2 linked regions of the Nodosilinea sp. FACHB-141 genome follow. The protein of the gene in region 1 interacts with the protein of each later gene in a pairwise test. Links are inferred from orthologs where the notes say so. Each region holds a gene or a part of one and is shown on either strand. Other genes may lie near its edges.

Region 1 (3,575 bases):
TGGCCTAGGGCTTTACATTGAGCAGGCCTACGACTTTATGATCCAGCAGCCCTACCGCGCCCGAGGCATGAAGCTCATCCCCCAGGGCGATCACATTTTGATTGAGAACTACACCCTCAAGGACGCCGAAGCCTTCTACGGAGCCTCTCGCAATCTCGATCAGCTCTCAAAACTCACTGCTGACCATTTTGAAAAAACCCCTGGCTGCGACATGATTGTCCACTGGACAGGCCACAGCTTTAAGGGAGCGGTTCAACCCGGCAAAGCCTGCATGGTTGAGCGCAACGGCAAGACTACCTATTTAGATAGCGAATTTGAAATCGACGCCGACCAATTCGTCAGCTGGGACCGGGGCCGCGACCCAGAAACCCACGAGCACCTGTGGGGATCGTTGGCAGGGCCGTTTGAGTTTAAGCGGCGATCGAGCTTTGCGGATGAAGTGAAGGAGTGATGGGAGTAGAAGGGGTAATGGAGTGATGGGAGTAGAAGGGGTAATGGAGTGATCGGGTAATGGGGTAATGGTGTTCTCACTACTCCCCACCCCCCTACTCCATCACTCCACAACACCAACTTGCCTCCCTGCCGCCACTGATCGCTATGATGGGGAACATCGCACCAGTGCAGCATTAGGAGTCAAGGACGTGGAGTCCAAATATATCCCCGCAGACATCGAGAAGAAGTGGCAGCAGGCTTGGGCCGAGCAAGGGCTAGATCGGGCGATCGAGAATCCCGATCAGCCAAAATTCTACGCGCTGTCTATGTTTCCGTACCCGTCGGGGAACCTGCACATGGGTCATGTGCGCAACTACACGATTACAGATGTGGTGGCACGGGTGCGCCGCATGCAGGGCTACCGAGTGCTGCACCCCATGGGCTGGGATGCTTTTGGTCTACCAGCGGAAAATGCGGCGATCGATCGCGGCATTCACCCAGCCAAGTGGACATACCAAAATATTGCCCAGATGAGAGCGCAGCTGCAAGAACTGGGCCTCTCCTACGACTGGGAGCGCGAGGTAGCTACCTGTGCCCCCGACTACTATCGCTGGACTCAGTGGATTTTCATTCAGATGCTGCAGATGGGGCTGGCCTATCAGAAAGAGGCGGCGGTCAACTGGGACCCCATCGACCAAACGGTGCTGGCCAACGAGCAGGTAGATAGCGAGGGCAAGTCGTGGCGATCGGGGGCGATCGTCGAGAAGAAGCTGCTGCGCCAGTGGTTCCTCAAAATTACCGACTATGCCGAAGAGCTACTGCAAGATTTGAATAAGCTGCCCGGCTGGCCCGAGCGGGTTCGCACCATGCAGGCCAACTGGATCGGTAAATCGACCGGAGCGCGGGTAGTCTTCAAAAGCGAGGCGGGGGATGCCCTGCCCGTATTTACCACCCGGCCCGATACCCTGTGGGGGGCGACCTTTATGGTGCTGTCGCCCGAGCATCCGCTGGTGGAGAAGCTGACTGCGCCCGATCGCGTTGCTGCCGTAGACGACTACCGCAAGGCCGCCGCCGCTAAAAGCGAGATCGATCGCACCGCCGAAGACCGTGAAAAAACCGGCGTGTGGACCGGCAGCTATGCCGTGAACCCCGTCAACGATGCCAAAATTCCCATCTGGATCGCAGACTACGTACTGATGGGCTACGGCACTGGGGCGATTATGGCGGTGCCCGCCCACGACCAGCGCGACTTTGAGTTTGCTCGCAAGTTTGGCCTACCCATCAAGGTCGTGGTGCAACCGGTAGGGGAAACCATTGATGGCGACACCATGACTGCCGCCTGGGCCGGGGAAGGCGTCATGGTCAACTCTGGGCCGCTCAATGACATTCCCGCGGGTAAAGGTGAGGCTGAGAGCGTCCCAGCCGCCATTCACTGGCTCGAATCTAACGACAAAGGCCAAGGCGAAGCCAACTACCGCCTGCGCGACTGGCTGATTTCCCGCCAGCGCTACTGGGGGGTTCCTATCCCCGTGGTGCACTGCCCCGAGTGCGGCATTGTGCCGGTGCCTGACGAGCAGCTGCCGGTGACCCTGCCCGAGGATGTGGAATTTTCGGGGCGAGGAGCCTCGCCCCTGGCGCAGCTGGGCGACTGGGTGAATGTGCCCTGCCCCACCTGCAACCGCCCCGCCCGGCGCGAAACCGACACCATGGACACCTTTATCGACTCGTCCTGGTACTTTTTGCGCTACACCGATGCCAAAAACCCCGAGCAGGCCTTTGCCCAAGCCCAGGCCAACGGCTGGATGCCGGTGGATCAGTATGTGGGCGGCATTGAGCACGCCATTTTGCACCTGCTTTATTCGCGGTTTATTACCAAGGTGCTGCGCGATCGCGGCCTGCTCTCCTGCGATGAACCCTTTGAGCGGTTGCTGACCCAGGGCATGGTGCAAAACACCACCTACAAAAACCCTAAGACCGGCAAATACGTCGCCCCGGAAAACGTCGCTGATCCTACGAACCCTGTGGATCCTGACACGGGCGACGCCCTAGAGGTGTTCTACGAAAAAATGTCGAAGTCGAAGTACAACGGCGTAGACCCCAAATCGGTGCTGGCTAAGTACGGGGCCGACACCGCCCGCATGTTCATCCTCTTCAAAGCGCCCCCCGAGAAGGATTTGGAATGGGATGACGCTGACGTGGAGGGGCAGTTCCGCTTCCTCAACCGCGTCTGGCGACTGGTCACCGAATACCTCGCCAGCGTAGGGGCGAATGGTGGTTCGCCCTCCGGGGATACAGCCGCCGATCTCTCCAAAGATGAGAAAACCCTGCGTCGCGCCATCCACACCGCCATTCAGGCAATCACCGAAGACATCGATGGCGACTACCAGTTCAACACCGCCGTCTCAGAGCTTATGAAACTCAGCAACGCCCTCACGGATTCTGCAGCCAAGAACTCCCCTGTCTATGCCGAGGGTGTGCGCGCGCTAGTGCTGCTGCTGGCCCCCTTTGCGCCCCACATGGCCGATGAACTGTGGCACCAGTTGGATAACACCGACTCGGTTCACCGCGCCCCCTGGCCTGTGTTTGACCCCGTTGCCCTAGTAGTCGATGAAATCACGCTGGTCATCCAAATTATGGGCAAAACGCGCGGCACTCTAGAGGTGCCCGCCGACTCCGACAAAGCGGCGCTAGAAACCTACGCCCGCGAATCTGAGGTCGCTCAGCGTTACCTGGAAGGCAAGGAGATCAAGAAAGTGATCGTGGTGCCAGGCAAGCTAGTGAACTTTGTAGTAGCGGGGTAAAGAGCCTGTTTTACAGTTCACCTTATGCAATACAGCGGCTTTCGCTGCGTGGTGCCGTTATTTAGTTTGGTTTAGCCTCTACCTGTCACGGTGGGCTTTAGCACCAGCATCATTAGCGATCGCCGTATTTCCTCAATCCTCTGGTAGGGGTTAATCGACAGCTTTCGCTGAGTCAGCATTTGTCGTGACGTATCGTGGTACTAGCCTAGTTTTTGCTGATGCTGGTCATCGAAACACTGTATTTCTGCCGCATGGACCGCACCTTTGCTGACGTTATATAAACTCATGCAACTTTCACAAAGCCTAGGGGCACAATGAGCACAATGGCGGATGCGCCAGCTA
Region 2 (3,238 bases), on another replicon or contig:
TCAGTAACCGCATTCTGGGCCTCAATCCATTCCTGGCTGGCAGGAGATTGCGGGTCTTCAAGCCAGCGGTATGGATCAGGTACCGCCACACCGTGGTAGGTATCGACCTGGTCGTGCTGGGGGCTGGGGGGGTAAGTGAGGGAGTTGGCAATCATAGGGGCTTGAGATAGACCAAGGGCTAGTAGTAACCCTAACAAGAACCGTAGAGAATCGCGCACGTAATCATGCCCTTCGTTAATTCAGGAATCCATGCCTAGGGTGGGCTATTTGCCTAGTTTTTTATAGCAGTGTTCGAATAGCTGCTAAAAACTTCTAAATTTATGGTCACAAGGCTTTGGAACCTATACATATTCTCTATTGACGAATGGCGGAAACTGAGCGGCACTGGGGGCATTGCAGCGCTACACTAGCCACCGGGCGATTTTAGGAAACCGAGCCATGGGCGACAACGGCAACGACGACACAGCGGCCAGGGTGCAGACGCTCAGGTCGCAGCTGCAAGCCGCCAGCTACGCCTACTACGTGCTCGATGCCCCCGACCTGCCTGATGAGGTCTACGATCGCCTCTACCGCGAGCTGCAAGACCTCGAAGCCGCCCACCCCGAGCTGATCACCCCCGACAGCCCCACCCAGCGCGTTGGCGAGCGACCCGCCACCCAGTTCACCTCCATTCGCCACAACATCCCCCTCTACAGCCTGGAGAATGCCTTTGACCTGGTCGAATTTCGCGCCTGGGAAGACCGCTGGCGCCGGCAGGCCCCCGACGTTGGAGCGGTAGAGTACGTCGCTGAACTGAAAATCGACGGCAACGCGATCGCCCTTACCTACGAAAATGGTCTGCTGGTGCGGGGTGCTACCCGAGGCGATGGCACCGCCGGCGAAGATATTACCCCCAACGTGCGCACCATCCGCTCGGTACCCCTGCGACTGGCCATCGAGAACCCGCCAACCGTGGTTGAAGTGCGCGGCGAAGCCTTTCTCCCGCTGGATGTGTTTGAGCAGATTAACCGCGATCGCACCGCCAAGGGCGAAGCCCTCTTCGCCAACCCCCGCAACGCCGCCGCCGGCACCCTGCGCCAGCTCGACTCCCGCATTGTCGCGGCCCGCAAGCTCGACTTCTTTGCCTACACCGTCCACTGGGGAGAAGCCGTGGATGAGTCGGTGATTGGAAGAGCTGACGACGATCAGCTGGCCCAAATCGAGGCCACGAGCCATGCTCCAACGCAGGCCCTCACCCACCCTCCCACGACCCAGTGGCAGGCCCTCGAATTTCTCAAGTCTCTGGGCTTTCGCGTCAACCCCAACCGCCAGCTCTGCCAATCTGCTGACGACGTGCAGGCCTACTACGATGATTGGGCTACCCGGCGGCTTCAGCTCTCCTACCTCACCGATGGCGTGGTGGTCAAACTCAACGACTTTGCCCTCCAACAGCAGTTGGGCTTTACCCAAAAATTTCCTCGCTGGGCGGTAGCGCTTAAATATCCCGCTGAAGAGGTGCCCACCATCCTCGAATCCGTCAGCTTTCAGGTGGGCCGCACCGGGGCAGTGACCCCCGTGGCTGAGCTGCGCCCGGTGCAGCTGGCGGGCACCACCGTCGCTCGCGCCACTCTGCACAACGCCGATCGCCTCGCCGAACTCGACATTCACCAGGGCGATACGGTGATCGTGCGCAAAGCTGGAGAGATCATTCCCGAAGTGGTGCGGGTGCTGGCCGAGCTGCGAGCAGCCGGGGCGATCGCGATCGCCATGCCCACCCACTGCCCCCAGTGCAGCAGCGCCCTGGTCAAACCCGACGACGGTGCCGTTACCCGCTGCATCAATATCTCCTGCCCCGCGATCGTGCAGGGGGCGATCATCCACTGGGCCAGGCGCGACGCCCTCGACATTGAGGGCCTGGGCGAAAAGTGGGTAAAACAGTTGGTGGAGCAGGGCTTGGTCCGATCCGTTGCCGATCTCTACAGCCTAACTGAAGAGGATCTAGCACCTCTCGATCGCATGGGTAAGCGGCTGGCCGAGAAGCTGCTGGGGGCGATCGCCGCCTCCAAAGCCCGCCCCTGGGCCTCGGTGCTCTACGCCTTGGGCATTCGCCACGTGGGTGCTGTCAATGCCAAAACCTTGGCCCAGCATTTTCTCAGTGCCGCCGCTCTCGCCGCCGCTAGCCCTGAGGCGATCGCCTCCGTCCACAGCATCGGCCCCGAAATCGCTCAGGCCGTCTATGAATGGTTCCAGGTGCCTGCCAACCAAACCTTAATCGATCGCCTGCAACAGGCTGGTCTGCAACTTGCCTCCGCAGAATCCGCCGCCGCCCCAGCCGCTGGCCCCCTAGAAGGCAAAACCTTCGTGCTCACCGGTACCCTGCCCACCCTTACCCGCCAGCAGGCCACCGACATCATCGAAGCCGCTGGCGGCAAAGTCACCAGCAGCGTTAGCAAAGCCACCGACTACCTAGTGGCGGGTGAAAAAGCCGGCTCAAAACTCGTCAAAGCGGAGAGTCTAGGCGTTGCCATTCTCACCGAAGCAGACCTGTTAGCGCTGGGGAAAGGATAGTACTCGCCAAGCTAGTTGTGATTAGCCCTGGGAACCTAGAACTCAGGATCTCAGGCTTAAGACAAACCGTGAACCATACACCTTAAACCCCAAACCACTACCAACCCATCACTACTGACTCGACAATCTACTCAAATTAGTAATCTAATTTTCGCCTCTAGGGCGGGGCAGCGCTAGCATAGAAAAATCCATCCCTCTCTATAGAAAATTGGCCACCTAATAGGGGCGATAATAGTATCTGAGTGATACAAAATGAAGTAATCCCCTGATTTGCAGCCTTAGGGCTTGAGCCGAGAATATCGGTGATGCCATGCCACAGAGCCGTTGTTAACCAAATATCCGTACTTATGCTCTTGGCCTGGCCAAATTATCGGGTTACGTCTAGAACCATCTGAAACTGAAATCGTCTTAAGTACTGCTGCGGAATACTGTTTGGAGTACCGCTCAATGGTTGGACAACTGGGTCCGGACCCGATAGCTAACAAGCTATCGTTGCTCCCTTACGTCTTTTTGTCGGCATCTAGTGCTGAGGGAGAATCGATCGATGAGGTCGTGCTCGATGCTCTATGCGCCATTCGCCTCTACCTCGATATGGAGGTGGCGTTCATTGCTGAATTTTCGGGTGGTAGACGCCGATTTCGCTATGTCGATTCATCTTTAGAGCATCCACCAATCGCCGTGGGTGACTCAA

What was found. Proteins that work in one complex are often made in the same cells at the same time.
Region 2: the proteins of leuS (region 1) and ligA interact in binary tests that used the Escherichia coli proteins (3 or more experiments, as listed by UniProt). The link is inferred for Nodosilinea sp. FACHB-141 from one-to-one orthologs.

Annotation. Positions count from the first base shown.
Region 1 is NZ_JACJPP010000018.1:176,666-180,240, forward strand. What follows is about bases 302-3,437. They hold leuS (leucine--tRNA ligase), read left to right. Parts: upstream 302-641; coding sequence 642-3,233; downstream 3,234-3,437. Other genes in these bases: H6F59_RS19125 (chromophore lyase CpcT/CpeT), read left to right, coding at 302-451. Outside these bases: more of H6F59_RS19125, read left to right, coding at 1-301.
Region 2 is NZ_JACJPP010000002.1:2,095-5,332, forward strand. The notes cover bases 1-2,992. They hold ligA (NAD-dependent DNA ligase LigA), read left to right. Parts: upstream 1-438; coding sequence 439-2,547; downstream 2,548-2,992. Other genes in these bases: H6F59_RS00025 (prolyl oligopeptidase family protein), read right to left, coding at 1-155. Outside these bases: H6F59_RS00035 (EAL domain-containing protein), read left to right, coding at 2,995-3,238. UniProt on the Escherichia coli protein: DNA ligase that catalyzes the formation of phosphodiester linkages between 5'-phosphoryl and 3'-hydroxyl groups in double-stranded DNA using NAD as a coenzyme and as the energy source for the reaction.